DNA from 3 places in the Paenibacillus sp. BR2-3 genome. Region 3 is predicted to be linked to each of the others. Evidence: riboswitches for the same ligand, from Rfam matches in the RefSeq annotation. Region 3 holds a riboswitch; each other region holds the start of a gene.
The links. A riboswitch is a leader RNA that binds a small molecule or an ion and turns the genes downstream of it on or off. The one in region 3 is predicted to bind cyclic di-AMP.
Positions count from the first base shown of each region.

Region 1: another riboswitch for cyclic di-AMP. It lies ahead of PaeBR_RS20970 (C40 family peptidase); the one in region 3 lies ahead of PaeBR_RS13465 (APC family permease).
Region 2: another riboswitch for cyclic di-AMP. It lies ahead of PaeBR_RS00490 (C40 family peptidase); the one in region 3 lies ahead of PaeBR_RS13465 (APC family permease).

Region 1 is NZ_CP126311.1:4,351,855-4,357,611, reverse strand. It holds gene PaeBR_RS20985 (sensor histidine kinase) at 1-879, shown strand, start outside; gene PaeBR_RS20980 (hypothetical protein) at 876-1,076, shown strand; gene PaeBR_RS20975 (TVP38/TMEM64 family protein) at 1,123-1,710, shown strand; cyclic di-AMP (ydaO/yuaA leader) riboswitch at 1,772-1,903, shown strand; gene PaeBR_RS20970 (C40 family peptidase) at 1,908-2,372, shown strand; gene PaeBR_RS20965 (response regulator transcription factor) at 2,596-3,303, shown strand; gene PaeBR_RS20960 (sensor histidine kinase) at 3,300-4,709, shown strand; gene PaeBR_RS20955 (ROK family protein) at 4,865-5,757, shown strand, end outside.
Region 2 is NZ_CP126311.1:98,442-104,198, forward strand. It holds gene PaeBR_RS00470 (4a-hydroxytetrahydrobiopterin dehydratase) at 1-174, shown strand, start outside; gene PaeBR_RS00475 (c-type cytochrome) at 264-620, opposite strand; gene PaeBR_RS00480 (GNAT family N-acetyltransferase) at 748-1,233, opposite strand; gene PaeBR_RS00485 (C40 family peptidase) at 1,425-1,919, opposite strand; cyclic di-AMP (ydaO/yuaA leader) riboswitch at 1,925-2,069, opposite strand; gene PaeBR_RS00490 (C40 family peptidase) at 2,439-2,867, opposite strand; cyclic di-AMP (ydaO/yuaA leader) riboswitch at 2,926-3,063, opposite strand; gene PaeBR_RS00495 (hypothetical protein) at 3,280-4,110, opposite strand; gene PaeBR_RS00500 (M1 family metallopeptidase) at 4,122-5,757, opposite strand, start outside.
Region 3 is NZ_CP126311.1:2,808,591-2,814,347, reverse strand. It holds gene PaeBR_RS13470 (iron-hydroxamate ABC transporter substrate-binding protein) at 1-282, opposite strand, end outside; gene PaeBR_RS13465 (APC family permease) at 445-2,262, opposite strand; cyclic di-AMP (ydaO/yuaA leader) riboswitch at 2,390-2,547, opposite strand; gene PaeBR_RS13460 (disulfide oxidoreductase) at 2,743-3,210, opposite strand; gene PaeBR_RS13455 (DsbA family protein) at 3,207-3,923, opposite strand; gene PaeBR_RS13450 (ATP-binding protein) at 4,058-5,757, opposite strand, start outside.

The DNA of each region.
Region 1 (5,757 bases), 1.5 Mb from region 3:
GGGATTACGTGGATTATCGCTCAAATTCTATCCCGCCCTCTACTGCAATTGCAAAGTGCGACCCGTAAAATTGCCCATGGTGAACTGGAGACCAGGCTGGAAATCAAAAGCAAGGACGAAATTGGCACTTTAGCTGAAGCCATTAATAATTTAGCGATTGATTTGCAGCGTTACCGGGATACCCGTCAAGAATTTTTCGCGAATATATCTCATGAACTCCGCACACCCATCACTTACCTGGAGGGTTATTCCAAGGTAGTTAAGGATCAGTTATATGAGACCGAAGAAGAGAAGGATCGTTACCTGGACATTATCTATCAGGAAGCAGTGCGGCTTCAGCATTTGGTCGATGATTTATTTGATCTGGCTAAAATGGAAGAGGGGAGAATTTCTCTTGTACCCGATTGGATCGATTTGTCTGAACTGGTTGAGCAGGCGGTCATGAAGGTTGAATTGAAAGCAAAGGAGAAAAGCCTAAAGCTGAATTTCCATCCATCCGGAACAGCTTCATTGGTTCAGGCAGACGGGAAACGAGTGGAACAGATTGTATTAAATCTGCTGGAGAATGCTATTCGATATACCGAGCGCGGAGGCATTGATGTATATTTAAGGTTTGAATCTGTTTCAGTAACCTTGATTGTAGAAGATACCGGGATTGGTATTCCTGCAGATGAACTTCCGTTTATTTTTGAACGGTTTTATAGAGTAGAAAAGTCCCGTTCCCGTCAATATGGAGGTACTGGACTGGGATTGTCTATTGTGAAGAAGCTGGTGGAGTTACATAATGGATATATACAAGTCTCCAGTACAATAGGGGCAGGTACCCGATTTGAAATCCACTTTGTCCTGCAGCCGGAAACAGGGGAGGAAAGCACATGAAAAAAATTGAATGGCTAATTGCTATTCTCTTTATGGGAATGGGGTTAATGTGCATGACCATATCGGCAATCTCTTTCCGAAGCGATTCCCTTCTTTATTTTGGCGGGTATGTCAAAACATTTTTATTGTGTACCGCACTACTTGTCTTATTTATATTTTTGCTGGTGAAATGGTTTCATTTAGGGAAAAAACGTTAATAAAAAAAGACTTCGGAGTTGATTTCCAGGTCCTAAAGGGAAAGGGATGACCTTGCAAATATTGGCGATACAATCTGATTATCTTGCGCAATGGTTAAGTGCATGGGGAACCTGGGCAATCATAATTAGCATTATCTTGAATATTCTCATTAGCGTGATAGGGATAATTCCCTCAGTTGCTTTAACCACCGTAAATATTGTGGTCTTTGGTCTGGTTCCCGGTTTTATGATCTCTTGGGCCGGTGAGGTATCAGGGGCAATGGTTTCCTATATTCTCTACCGGATTGGTGCACTAAAGCTTAATGATAGAATCCGTTATAGTAAAAAAATAGAGTGGATGGCCAGGATTAAATCGATGAGTCCTAAACGCCAATTTATTGCGGTGCTTTTGGCCCGGTTAACACCGTTTATTCCATCGTCCTTGGTTACCCTGATTAGTGTGCTATCGGAAGTAAGTTTCTCAAATTATATGCTGGCTTCGGTAATAGGCAAGCTTCCCTCTTTATCGATCGAGGCCCTAATTGGATATGGATATGTATCTATAATCGATGGAAGGCTTAAATTAATGATTTCACTTTTGTTTCTTCTGTTACTATTAATCCTTATATATTCGCGACAGAAGGACATTAAATAAGTTGCCTATTAACAGTTGACAGGTTCAACTTACTATATTACATTATTAATAGTTACAAAATATTAACCAACTGCCGAATTTCGATTTGAAAACGGGGGAACCACTTCGGGTGAATTATTCTTGTAAGCAAGAGAATATAGGGAACCTTTAACCGAACCCTCAGCTAACTCCGTAGGCATTGAAGGGAGAACAAGTTTCTGAAGAAAGTCATTATATCTCTACTGGGAGCCGCTGTTTTATTTACGTCTACAGCACCCAGTACATTCGCAAGTGAGGTCAAGCTTGATAGTGTAGTAAACCAAGTAATAGGAACACCTTACCTTTACGGAGGAACTACCACGTCAGGGTTCGATTGCTCAGGATTTATCTTGTATGTACTGAAAAAGTTTAATGTAGACGACCTTCCGCGTACTTCCCAATCCCAAGCCAAGGTCGGAACGCCGGTCGCCAAAGAAAATCTGCGTCCAGGTGATTTGGTGTTTTTTAATACCTTCGGTAAAGGGATTTCTCATGCAGGAATCTACATAGGTGATGATCAATTTGCGCACTCTTCCAGCAAGGGTGTAAGAGTAAGTAGTTTGTCGGAGTCTTATTACCAAGATCGTTATGTTACGGCTCGTCGTGTGGTGGATCAGAAGAGTTATCTTCAAATGGAAAAATAGAGAAATAAAAAAGGACAAGCTCGTGATTACTCACGAACTTGTCCTTTTTTAGTGCATTCGGTTCTGCTTTAATTACTTATTGACTGATGAAACAAAAAAATGGTACGGCAGTAGTCGCAAGGTTCCGGTATGGGAATGATGTAAATACGTTTACATCTTTATTATTTTAACGCATTATTATAAGAAAAACTGAAAAATTAAAATAACGAAGAAGGTGGGCAACCTGTCGAAGCTCCAGGTGTTAATTGTCGATGACGAATGGAATATGAGGAACTTGCTGCGGATTTATTTAATGAAAGAAGGATTTATGGTTAAGGAAGCCGCGACGGGCCGCGAGGCATTATCCATGATCAAAAAGAATGCCTTTGATATTATCCTGCTTGATGTGATGATGCCTGATATGGATGGCTGGCAAGTATGCAAGGTGGTCAGAGAGACAGATTCGGTCCCCATTCTGATGCTCACTGCACGTTCTGAAACAAAGGATAAAGTTCATGGGCTCGGGATGGGTGCGGATGATTATTTGACCAAGCCTTTTGACACGGAAGAGCTGCTCGCGAGAATATACTCTTTACTTCGGAGATCAACGATTAATCAGATCTCTGAGCCTCAGGTATGGGTGATGGAATTTCCGCAGCTAACCATACTCCCGGATGCCCGGGAGGTTCGTGTTCAAGAGGTTGGGGTCGAATTAACCCAAAAGGAGTTCGATCTACTTGCTGCATTAGCCCAGAGCAGGCAGCGTGTCTTTAGCAGGGAGGAGCTGGTGGAAAGGCTGTGGGGGTATGATTACGAGGGCGAGACTCGGGTTGTAGACACCCATATCAAAAATATGCGTGAAAAATTGCAAAAGGCGGGCATGAGTTATAATCCGATTCAAACTGTGTGGGGAGTAGGCTATAAATTTCATGTTCCGGGAGATAAAGAATGAGAAATAACCGGATCGGCTTTAAGCTTGGCCTTGTGATCATCACTGTATTTCTGATCGTTTTATTATTCCTCGGCTTTGCAATTGACAGAATGTTTACTAATTTTTACTCAGCAGAAATGCAGAGAGAAAACGAGGAGATTACCTCCCACTTCGCGGTTATGGCCAATGCCGATGATACTACATCCGAGCAAACCATGAAGACATTTGCCGAGTTTTCGGGTGTCAGTATTTTTAATATTTTAAAAAATGGGGAAGTCATCCTGCATTCAGGAATACATGATTCAGCGGACCGATCCTTTATTAGGGCTTCCGACATCGATAAGATTTTCTCCGGGGAGAAGATAAATCTACAGTATGAGGATACTGCGGGACATCGTTATATGGTGTCGGGCCAACCGATATCCAGCGGAGGAGTAATTAACTCGGCTTTATACGTCATGTCCTCTACGGAACAAATGGAACAATCGCTATCAGGCGTGCGGAACTTATTGCTCCTCTCGGGGATGGGTGCATTTTTACTGGCCCTGGGCATAACCTGGATTATCGCTCAAATTCTATCCCGTCCGCTATTGCAAATGCAAAGTGCGACCCGTAAAATTGCCCAGGGTGAGCTGGAAACCCGATTGGAAATCAGAAGTAAGGATGAAATAGGCACTTTAGCGGAGGCAATCAATGATTTAGCGGTGGATCTGCAGCGCTACCGGGATACCCGCCAGGAATTCTTTTCAAATATATCCCATGAGCTGCGGACACCCATAACTTATCTGGAAGGATACTCCAAGGTGGTTAAGGAGCAGTTGTATGAAACTGAAGAAGAGAAGGACAGGTATCTGGACATTATCTATCAGGAAGCAGTAAGACTTCAGCATTTAGTAGATGATTTGTTCGATCTGGCAAAGATGGAAGAGGGAAGAATCTCACTTGTGCCGGAATGGATCGATTTGTCCGAACTCATTGAACAGGCTGTCCGAAAGGTCGAATTGAAGGCGAGGAACAAAAGTCTGGGGCTGAATATCAATCAATCAGGAACAGCTATAATGGTTCGTGCCGATGGCAAACGTATGGAACAAATCGTACTAAACCTGCTGGAGAATGCCATTCGTTATACAGAGCAGGGAAGCATAGATGTTTATTTGATATATGGCTCTGACTCCATCACTATTATAGTGGAGGATACCGGGGTTGGTATTCCTGCAGATGAACTGCCCTATATCTTTGAACGGTTTTATAGAGTCGAAAAGTCCCGTTCCCGTCAGTATGGGGGTACCGGGTTGGGTCTGTCCATTGTGAAGAAGCTGATTGAAATCCAGTGCGGACAAATAAAAGTAACCAGTGAAGCAGGAATAGGTACCCGTTTTGAGATCAGCTTTGTGCTGCCGCCGGAGAGTCGGGAGGGAGGTATATGAACAAAAGACTTCGGAGATCCTTCCGAAGTTTTTTTCAGCTTTGCTTATCTAGTGACCCATTCCAGCCATTAATCGTTTCAGCCAGTATAACGGGTATGGCCATAAAAAGACTATTTATTAAAACACTTTTATAAAGTATTATAATAACTGAGGTGATGGACGTGGAGAACATTGGCGGAAATGCCATTGTGATTAAAGAGGTAAATATAAATCTGGTACGAAAAGTCCTGAAGGAGAAAAAACAGGCTACAAAACGGCAAATTGCCGAGATTACCGGACTCAGTATTGTCACTGTCGGCACGATGCTGCAGCATTTGGCAGGGCAAAATGAAGTGCTGGAGGCAGGGTTAACCTCATCCCGTGGAGGGAGGCCGGCGCAGCAATATATTTACAACGAGGATTACGCGCTTGCGTTGATTTTGTTCCCGCATGAAAGGGATGGGGACATCTTTATACATAGCTCTGTGGTTAATCTCTCCGGCAGTTGTGTGTATGAAACAGATGTGAAGGTTGAGAAGGTGAATCTGCTGAGCTTGGAACAGATCATTGACACTTCGCTTGCCGGGCACCCCTCTATTCAGGCTATTGGCCTAGGCTTACCCGGTGCGGAATACGATGGTAAAATGGTTGTTTCGGACTATGAGGCATTGCTCGGCATCTCTGTAACGGAGCATTTCAGACTCCGGTATCACAAGCCGGTTGTCATAGAGAATGATGTGAACGCGGCAGTCATAGGTTTCTGTAACAGGACGCAGGTAGAGGCGGATTCCTCAATAGTCTATTTATATTTCCCCGAGCGGTTTCCACCAGGTGCGGGTATTTTTATCAATGGAAAGCTTTATAAGGGAAAACGCAGTTTCGCGGGGGAAGTGGCCCATATGCCGCTTGGGATTCCTTGGGGTGAGGATTCTTTGCTTGCATCTTTTGAGCGGCTGTGCGAAGCGATAGGCAAACTTACGGTGGCGGTCAGCAGCGTGCTAAATCCTGATGCCGTGGTGCTGTATGGAAGCTTTTTAAGGCCGGAACATTTGAATGCAATTACCAAATT
Region 2 (5,757 bases), 2.3 Mb from region 3:
GCATTTGTGGACGAAGTTGCTGCCATCTCGGAGGCTTTTGATCATCATCCTCATATTGTGATTGACTATAAAGCTGTAACGCTGCGGCTCATAACCCGTGAAGAGGGTGGCATCACTGCTCTTGATGTCCGGGAAGCCCATGAATTTAACGAAGCCTTCGAGAAGGCCCGTTAATTACAGCAGCCTCTTAAGTTTGCTGCAATATTAAATACGCCTGTTCGGCAGGGAAGTATCCTCCGTACAGGCGTATTTGATTTGAAAATCTACTTCTTCTCGGATAGCCACATCGCAACGTTCGCAATCTCTTCCGGTGCCAGCTTATCCTTGAAGGAAGGCATTTGGCCCCGGCCTTTGGTTACAATGCTGAAGATTCCCTCGGCATCATTCCCGCTGCCTTCATTCTGCAGGCTCGGTCCGATTCCGCCCTGTAGCTGATCGCCATGGCAGGTGATACAGTTAGCCTTCACTGTCGCCTCTGCCTTTGCTGTGTCCAACTGAACTACGGGCAAGGTCGGATTGTTCTGCTCCGCAACCTGTTCTTTGCCCGGAAGAGTGAACATCAGTATTACAGCAAAGGCGCAGGCGGCAAAAAACAAACCGCTCATGATCCATTTTTGCATCCCCATTCGTCCCTTCTATGTAAGCTACTCCCTACATTATAACGGAAGGTGAAGCGATATCATAGCACTTGTGGCAAAAAAATGAACGAATATATTGCCATAACTTCAAAAAAACGAAATGGAGGTATTATTTATCATAGACCATGCAATAAAAAGGTTTCTCGCCGGTTGGGGTTCGACGCTCATACGTATCCGTAATGGTAAAGCCGCATTTGCGGTAGGTTCGAATAGCCCTCTGGTTCCAGGTGAGTACCTCCAGGTCTATCTCGCGTTCAGGATACCGTTCAAGTGCGACCTTAACGATAGCATCCACAAACAATTTTCCCAATCCTTGCCCGCATAAATCGGGACTCATGCCGATGCCTAGCCTAACAACACCTTCCATAGGGAAAAGCTGGGCAAAGCCGCACAGGATCTCCTGGTCATTTACAACGGATACGTATTGCTGACTGCGCAGTTCCGGGTCGCCGAACTCAATGCCAAGAGCCTGCATTTGCTCCCAGGGCTGCCATCCGTAAATATGATAAGGGGGTTCATAATTCCACTGGCATATGTCTTCAGCGTGTTTAATTTCCATCGGAACCACATGGAAGGTTACTGGGGAACTGATCATAAGGTCAGAGACCTCCTTTCGGGGGAAGTAATCTATACCTAATTATATACAAAAAGAGCCATAATCGACTCAAAAACTTTAGGTTAAGTGTTTTGCAGACCGTGAGAAGGGTAAGAATAAGTAAACACAAAAAAATAAGCCCCCTCCAGGATTTCGGCAAAAATCATGGAAGAGAGCCTATTTGAAATTACTTACTGCACATCGTCATTGTCTTGGGAATCCGTAGCAACAGTCTGATAAGCAGTTTTGCTCATGATTCGTTTAGCGCCAACGTAGCGGTTGACGTAGTAGCTTTCGCTCAGCGTGCTGATGGTTACACCACGTGAGGATGAAGCATGTGCAAATTTACCGTCGCCGACATAAATGCCGACATGGGAAACGCCTTTTCCGTTTGTGTTGAAGAATACGAGATCTCCGGCTCTCAGTTCACTTTGTGAAACTGCAGTGCCCATTTGGTATTGGGAACCGGATTGATGCGGCAAATCAATCCCGATCTTGTCGAACACGTACAGGGTAAATCCTGAGCAATCAAAGCCGCTAGTCGAGACACCGCCGGCAACATACTTGGATCCGATAGTTTTATCGATGACTTGGTCCATCTTGGATTCAGCGAAAGCGCTTCCCGCTCCGATTGCGGTAAAAATAATAGAAAAACTGAGTGCTGCGGCTGCTAACTTCTTTTTCAAAAGTGTGAACCCCTTCCAAATGCCTACGAGGTTAGCTTAAGGGTTCGGTTGAAGGTCCCCTATGACCCCTCTTGATATAGGAGGTCAATTCACCCAAAGTGGTTCCCCCGTTTTCCTTGTTTGATTAAGGAAACTCGGCACATATTGTTATTCGGATTATCTTAGCAAGAAATACATGACAAAACGTTCGTAAAAGACAGACAATAATTACAAAAATGTTACTATAAACTTACTGCGACCATTGTAACAAACGGAGCTGAAATTGGCAATCAGCTATAACATATCTAATGTGAAAATATTGGGTATTTAAGGGCCTGGAACCGCTTGAAATCCTGAAATAGAGCTAAAAAGTAAGTTTATTGAAATATTTTTCATTATTTATCCAAAAGGTGTTTCAGCGCAGACCAAAAGGTGTATAAGGTAGAATAAGGGAATAAAAAGGAAAAACCCGGAAATGATTACGGCAATAATCAGGCTCCGGGCAATATCGAGTTTTAGGAGTAAGTTGTGAGGGGAGAATCAATCATAGGCAACAGCTTTGTACGCTGTTGTGCTCATTACTCTTTTAGCGCCAATGTAGCTATTGGCCCAGTAGGACTGGCTCAGCGAACTGATGTTTACACCACGCGAGGAAGAAGATTGTGCAAATTTTCCGTTGCCAACATAAATGCCGACATGAGATATACCGCTGCCAAATGTGTTAAAGAACAAGAGGTCACCGGAACGCAAATTACTGCGCGATACGGAGGTTCCTGCTTTGTATTGGGCTTGGGAGGTACGTGGCAAAGTTAGGCCCATTTTGGTGAACACGTATTTAGTAAACCCGGAACAGTCAAAGCCAGCGGTGCTCGTGCCCCCGAATTTGTACGAAGTTCCCAATGTTTTTGCAATAACGGTGTCCATTTTGGAGTTAGCGAAAGCGCTCCCGCTTCCCAAAGTGAATGCCATCACAAGCCCTAACGCGGCTACCGTGCACTTTTTCTTGAAGGTGTGACTTTTCAAAAGATGTAATTCCTCCTAATGCCTGCGAGGTTAGCTTAAGGGTTCGGTGGAAGGCCCCCTATGATCCCTCTCTTACGAGATCAATTCACCCAAAATATGGTTCCCCCGCTTCCCGGTGCCTGGAATTTGGCGTGTTGTGCACCGAACAAGCGACATAACAACAGTTACAGAAAGTTCAATTCGCATTCAAAAATTACGAAATTATTTAAAAGATTACAAACTTGTTACTATCATCACAGGCATCATTGTATCAAAGCCTTTTCCGTTTTGCAAATATTATTAGGATTTGTAACGAAAAAAGAGTCTCAGTTCCTAGTTTCGGGAACGGGGACTCTTTAGCTATGACTAATGACCTGCTTTATTTCAAGGAGGCTTTGCTGTGCCAAAGGTGGTATTGGGCTGCCACGCCCCACATTTTGAAGAATGTAGAAGGGAGTGGTGAAACCTGCCTCACAAGGAGAGCGGGTAGTCCGGGGCTTAGAAGACCGGTCAATCCGCACACCAGAAGTACGATAAAACCACCTGCCCCAAGCATAACCGAAACCGCTGCAGCTGGAAGGAAATACCGCAGGCAGATCAGAAGCGAGGAGAACATTCCGGTACCCCTGGTATAACCAAACTGCATATATAACAGGCATAAACGGATGATGAAGATGTAAACAAGCCATGCAAGGAGATAAGGACTGATCTGCCATAGCAGCGTATAATTCAGATAAGAGGACAGGAGCAGCTTGTATATTACAGGAGCAATCCAATAGAGGGGCACCAGTGCCAGCAGCCATTCAACCAGACTGAAGATCAAGACCGGCAGCCCATATTGCCTCATCCCCGGAAAAAAGAAGAGGCCTCGTTCTCCAATGCTTTCCTTATGCAGCTCATGAATCAGTCCAGCCCGGATGAAAGGCGACAGCACAAGCCTTAAAACGCTCATGGCCAGCAGCATCCACAGCCAGCGCTGTACATTAGAATCCCCCGTCAGGCTGAACTGACCCTCGATATAGTACAGCAGTCTGCCCATTCCGCTCCCGCCGGCCTGTTCATTGGGATACCGCAGCAGAATCGGTATGATTGCATCCCGCACGAATCCATACATAAAATAGCCCCAAAGCAGCCGGTATATGAATAGCAGCACCAGAATATAAATCTGCTCTTTCATGCTCTGTAAGCCGCGGGTTATCGAAATTCTCAAGATCATTCACCTCACCAGGACAGAGTTGCAAGCACAGTTTCAATTAGCTTCGTTACACTGAGGGTCCAACGGGAGACGGTATCCTGCTTCAGCTCCGCCAGTCTAAAGTTGTTAATATGCTTATTCTCCAGCAAAACAGAGTGCTTCGGATCAATTTCCGCCGATAGGAGCGGGGCGCTGTAGAGCATCTGGAACGTAGCGGCACCCTGCCCGTTCCAAATACGCTGAACCGTCTGACCGTCAGTAAATGTAAACTTAAGGCTGACATCTGGATAATATGTCCCCTTATTGACTACCTTCACCTGTGATTCGTAAAGGTAAGAATCGATTTTGGCAGCACTCTTTTTACGGATAACTGAAATATTCTCCAATGAGAAATCGGGTGTGCCCCCGCTGTAAACATATTGTTCAAAATAATCCTTCCACGACTTGCCGGTTACCTTTTCCACAGTTTTTTGGAAATCATCAGTGGAGGGATGGCGGAATCGGTATTTACGGGTGTAAGTGGACAAAACGGTGTCCATAGCCTTAGTGCCAATTTTCAGCTCAATATCTTTGAGAACCAGCTTACCGCGTATGTAAACATTTTGAGTGTAAGCATCCGTTCCGTTATATCTCCATGTCTCTTGGTTCAATGGCTCTGGTTTTGTGACCAGACTGGCCTGTAATGGCAGGTTGGCCATAATTCCGTACTCCTGCTCCATCAGCCTGTCTTCGGCGTAGGAGGTAAAACTTTCATCCAGCCAGGCCTCCTCAAATTCGTTATTGGCGACCATGCCGTAAAAGTATTGATGTCCGATTTCATGAATGACGGTGCGTTCCAATGAAGTGTCCGGAGAACTGCCGGTAGCTCCGAAGGCGGTAATCAGTGTAGGATATTCCATCCCCCCAGCCCCGTTTCCCTGCCCGGGAGGAACCACTATGGACAGTGTAGAGTAGGGATAAGGTCCATACCATTTGCTGAAATAAGTCAGTGCGGCTTTAGCAGCTTGAAAATAGCGCTCCTGTAATTCCTTGTGCAGCGGGTCCAGATAGAGCTTGATCCGCACTCCCGGAACCGCCGGGGAGGAGAAGGCCTGCTCAGCTACGACAAAATCCGGAGAAGCGGCCCAGGCGAAGTCGTGCACATCGTCCGCGTAGAATTTATATACTTTGTAATTCTGATTCACCTTAGGGCTTTTTACCGGGAATCCGGTAGCGGCTACAGTGTAATCGGGCGGAACGGAAATCGTCACATTGTAAATGCCAAAGTCACTGTAGAACTCGGAGGAACCGTGATATTGATGTAAATTCCAGCCTTCTTCACTGGCTCCGGGGGAGTCGGCAGGCTCGTAGACGCTAAGCTTGGGAAACCATTGTCCGGCCATGACGAAGTTGCCTGAAGTCCCCATACGCGCAAATATTTTGGGCAGCTTAACTTCAAACTGGAGTTTTAGCGTAATGCTTTCCCCACCATTCACAGGCTGTGGAAGATGCACCTTAACCAAAGTCTTATCCTTAACGTTACCGTCGTCGGGCTGTACGTATTGCATTCCTTGAAGGAGTGAAACCCCTTCGCTGGTGCGCAGATCGGTCAATGTCATGCTGCCGAATCCGTTTGAAGGCATGGCATCATTGCGAAGCTTCCCTCCCGATTCTTTCATGAAG
Region 3 (5,757 bases):
TACAGGATCTTCAACATAAGATGCAAGTACACGCTGCGGGTTGGCCGGCACCGTAACCTTATGCCCCATGCCGTCTGTTACAGTCTTCTCCACTGCAGGTGCTGTCGTTTGTTCCGGTTCGGCTGTTGCTTCGGCGGTAGGCTGCCCTGTGGCTTCTGCTCCAGTATTTGCTGAGTTTCCGGTGTTGTTATTTCCGCAAGCGGATAAGAACACCATCATCACCATTAATCCTATTAGTGCAAATCTCATGCTTCCCCATCTCTTTTTGTTCAACGAAAACATTTTTACCCCTCCTGTATGTACTTGCTGTGAAGGTCGAAGGAAGTATGATCCCCGCCTTGTCTCTTTAAATGATATTGATTCTCATTATCTATGTCAACATAAAAATAAAAAACAGCGGAAATTCCTAATTTTCAGGAACATCCGCTGCTAATATTTAAGCAATTATTTGTGCAAGTGATAAGGAACCGTTGCAACAACGATATCCTTTTGATTCATTAAATAAGTGCGAATTAATATGCTGGTCTGATTATGCAGAATTGCCTGCCACCAATGCTTCGTAATAAACTGGGGAATCAGAATTGTAATATGATCCGTGGCAGCAGTCTTCCATTCAACTGTATCAATGAATTTAACCAATGGCCGCATAATACTGCGGTACCTCGAACGCAGCACAATCAGACGAACGCCGGGATTCCATTCTTCCCATTTGTGCTCCATTTTCTGAATTTCCTCTTCATCAAAACCGACATAGACGGCAACTACATTGTCAGTAAGTGATTTCGCGTAGCTTAAAGAATGGAGAACGGCACGCGTCACACCGGACACCGGAACGACAACCGTACTGCCTTTGATCACCGGCTTCTCAATATCCATCTGGATACGAAGCTGATCCGCAGTGTTCATATAATGTTGATAAATACGGAAGAATACGAACATTACAAGCGGCAGGAAAATGAACGCCATCCATACACTGGAGAACTTGGTGATAACAAAAATCAGGGTAATGGTCAGGGTGGTCAGCATCCCCACTGTATTTACAGCAAACTTGCTTTGCCAGCCTTTCGGTCTCAATCGGTACCAGCGGACCATCATCCCAAGCTGTGACAGCGTGAATGGAATAAATACGCCGACTGCGTAGAGCGGAATCAGACCCTCTGTATTCCCGTGAAAAGCAGCTACAAGCAATGCCGACATCACGCCGAGAAAAATAATCCCGTTAGAAAATCCTAGGCGGTCGCCGCGGACCATAAATGCATGCGGCATATATTTGTCTTTGGCCAGCATGCAAGCGAGCAGCGGGAATGCAGAGTAGGCCGTATTCGCAGCCAGGAACAAGATGACCGCCGTAATCCCTTGAATGAAGTAATACAGACCTCCGCGCCCAAAAGTAGATTCAGCAATCTGAGAGATGACCGTTGCTTTTTCATCAGGCATAATCCCGTACCAGTAAGCGAGGAGCGTAATTCCGGTAAACATACTCCCGAGGATCACCCCCATTAATACCAGGGTCTTTGCGGCATTTCTCTCCGCTGGAGCTTTGAAATTGGGAATGGCGTTTGACACAGCTTCTACACCTGTCAGTGCCGAGCAACCGGAACTAAACGCCTTAAGTAAAAGAAACAAACTGACGTTAGATACTACAGCGCCGAATTCAGGGATATTGGCATGCACACCGCCCGTAGCATATTTGATAACTCCGGCGATGATGAGGACAAAGATGGATACGACAAACAGATATACCGGTATCGCAATGAATGAGGCCGACTCTGTAACACCGCGAAGATTAAGTATAGTTAAAATAATAATTACTGTGATTGCAATCAGCACTGTATAATTATGAAGACTTGGAAAAGCAGACGTTATCGCATCCGTTCCAGCCGAAGCACTAACTGCTACGGTCAGGATGTAATCCACCAGCAAGGAACCACCAGCCAGCAAACCTGTGGGAATACCCAGATTCTTCTTTGCTACGATATAAGCTCCTCCACCTTGCGGATAAGCATAGATCGTCTGGCGATAAGATAAAATAAGAATGGCCAGCAAACCCAATACAGCGATTGCAATCGGCAAAGAGTACCAAATGGCCGTGAAGCCGGCAGCCACCAGCACGATCAGAATTTGTTCCGTTCCGTAGGCCACAGACGAAAGCGCGTCTGAAGACAGAACCGCGAGTGCTTTCACCTTGGATAACTTTTCATGATCGAGTTCGTTCGACTTCATGGGACGTCCGATCAAAAGTCTTTTTACTTTGCTAACCATTATTAGAACAGTTCCTCTCTTTGGTGAGTTGAAACGGAAATTCCGCGCGCCGTTTTCAATAGTGGATTTTCAAAAATGCAGGCACAAAAATAAGCATACGGACATGATCCGCATGCTTATGGCATGGTCATTATCCCACTTTTGCTTACGAGGTTAGCTGGCGGATTCGGACTGTGGAAGCCCTACGGACCCGGTATGATCCCGGTGCCGATTCACCCCTTTTGACCCTTAGGGTCAAGTTTGGTTCCCCCGTTTTTCCTACGGAAAATTCAGCGCATATTCAACTTCTCACAAGGTCTAATATTAGTCTACATAGCGATTACAGTAAAGCGTTGAAAAAAATGAAAAAAGAATGAAAAAAAGACCAATTCCCGCAAATTGATGATCGGGCAGGTTCCTTTCTTTCATTCTCTTCAATTATCCCTTTGCCCCGTGTTTTTATAACGTTTTGCCTGAATTTCGTAACAGTTTCAGAACAAATTATGAATGCCCGTCATGTTCAAGTTCTTCCTCATTCTTTTCCTCCCCGCGGTCACGTCCGGTCCACAGCAAAATGGATATCAGAGTAAACGCGGTCAGTGCCAGCAGCGGGATGGTAATAAAGCCAAAATAATTCAGGTAATCCTTGTTGCAGGGAACGCCAATCGTACAGGGCAGCACCTTACTTAGAGCAGGGATCTTCTGTTCCGCATAGTGATACACGGAGATACTCCCGCCAATCAGGCTGAGCGGCAGCACATAAGGGATAATGCTTTTGTCATTTCGATATGTGGCGATTCCTAGCAGAATCAACTGCGGATACATAAAAATGCGCTGGAACCAGCACAGCTTGCAAGGCTCGTACTTGAGCACCTCACTTAAATACAGGCTTCCGGCAACGGCGATCACTGAAACAATCCATGCCAGATACAGACAGTGGCGGCGGCAAAAGGATGAGAACCTGCTCATTGGCTTTCTGCTGCTTTGGCAGCTGTATCTATTTCTTGGGAGATCGCTTCAAAATTAAAAGGTTCATTGATCTTCAATCCGTTAACAAACACAGTAGGCGTTTGTGAAACGTTATTATCATTAGCCAGAGTATTGTCGCGCTTCAATTCATCCGCATACGTCTGATTTTGGATATCCTTGCGCAAGAGGTCATAATCTATGGACAGTTTCTCCTGCTCTGCCAAGTTTACGAGAAAATCCTCCGTTGCCCACTCTTCCTCTTCATTTCCTTGGTTGGCATAGAGTGCGTCATAGAACTTCCAAAATTCATCATTATTCTGGTGGTACACAGATAAAGCCGCAAGCGAAGCCGTCTCGGAATCCGGACCAATAAAGGTCATATTCACGAAATAAAAAGCTGCTATGCCCTGATCAACATAGTTCTGAACGATTTGCGGCTTGATCACTCCAGTGAACTGCGCGCATGCAGGACATTTGAAATCCCCGAATTCTACAATTTTGACCGGAGCGTCCTCTTTACCTAACCTTGGGAAATCGCTGTAAGTAAATTCTACTTTTCTGTTGGAGCTGCCGCTTGACCCGCTGTCTTTAGAAGCTAAAATAAATAATGCCGCAAAAACAATAACTACTAAAGCTACAGTAACAATAAGAAGCACCCTGCTCTTTTTCTTCTGTCGTTCCTGCTCTGCTCGTCGCTTCTCCTGTTTACTCATTGTCGGAAACGCTGTGCTGTTTTTTTTAGTTTTGCTCAAGGGGCGTTCCTTTCTGTCCGGTAGCGACTGGGCATAGTAAATGTAGTGTAATAATTAAAAATTATATAATTAAAGAACTCTCCTTGGCAAAAGGATTACTTGAGTCTTCCAATGCTTACCTTATTCTCCGCTTTATTGATCGGGGCCGGATGTGCCGACTTTGGGGCCTGTAAAGGGATCCGGAACGCAAACTCTGCCCCGCCTCCCTTTGCCGCTGCCGCCCATATCTCGCCATTCATCAGATCAACCAGCTTCTTGCAGATCGACAGCCCCAGCCCCATGCCGGAAAATTTACGGTTATGGGCAGCGTCGAGCTGGGTAAACGGCTGGAACAATAAACCGAGCTTGTCTGGATCCACTCCTATCCCGGTATCACTCACCTTAAACTGCAGACTTATGGTTTCTCCTTCAGTACAGCAGGATTCAAGGATTAGACTCACTTTGCCGGAAGGAGTAAACTTCACTGCATTGCCGATTAAGTTCACCAATATCTGCCGGATACGTGCTGCATCACCAATCAGCAGATCCGGGATAGCATCGCTCACAGACAACTCCAAACGCAAATTTTTATTACGTATAATAACCTCGAACAGGTCCATGCATTCTTGCAGCAGCAAAGACAGCCGAAAAGGGGCCGTTTGCAGCTGTACGGCATCGGCTTCCATTCTCGATAACTCCAAAACATCGTCAATGACCTTGAGCAGCGCCTGACTGCTCTTAGCCTGCAGTTTCAACAGCTCCAGCAGCTCCGGATCATTCAATTCATCCGCCAGCAGCTCATTAATGCCTAGAATCCCGTTAAGCGGGGTACGGATTTCATGGCTCATGGTAGCCAAAAATTCACTTTTCATCCTGGCGGCGCCTTCCGCCGCTTCTTTTGCAATAATCAGCTCTTGCTGGAACTGCACCCGTTCTGTAACATCCTTGGACACTATATATACATAATTCTGATGATCGGATTGGAGCGGAAACACGGACGAGCTGCAGACTAACACTTTACCGCTTTTAGTCCTTACCGAGATCTCCAGCTTGCTGGAATGCCCTTTTGCAGCCTTCTGTACTGCTCTGATAATAACCCCCCTGTCCTCCTCATTGAATATATGCAGGATCTGCTGCTTCGAAAAACCGGTTGTGTTATATACTGCTGGATTGGCGCTGACGATTTTCTTCTGAACAGGATCAATACAAATTACCATGTCAGGGCTGAGCTGAAATAACGTCATGTAATGCTGTTCATAAAAACGGGCTTTGGACAGTACGTTCTGCCGATCCATGTACAGGAGTCTGATAACGAGGGAAACAATAAACAGGAATGCTCCACCGACGATCAGTGCTAATAAAGAATTATTCAGCATTAACACTCTGCCCGTAGATCGACCAGATTCAGCTGACGAAAATGAAGTGCCTGCCATTGCTGTATAATGCATCGCGGTCATCGCGCCGGTTAACAGCAGGATAATCGTTATTTTTTTGTAGGAAAAAAGGTTATATTCATTCTTCAGCCATTTCTCATTAAAGGACGCTATAACCCCCACAGCAGCAAGAGCAAACACTACAGAAAACACAAAGGACGAAGTATTCTGTTCAATTGAGGCAGAAAGCTTCAGCGCCATAATTCCGCTGTAATGCATAATCAAAAGACCGGTACTGAATACCGCTCCTGACAGTATTAAATAAGGCTTACTTCGGGCTTGTGGGCTGCTAATCAATAAGAGGGGTGCGTAGGAGGAAAGGATCGGCATAAATAAAGAGAAGAATAACAGAGGGGTATGGTAGGTCATGGCCTTGGTTGTTT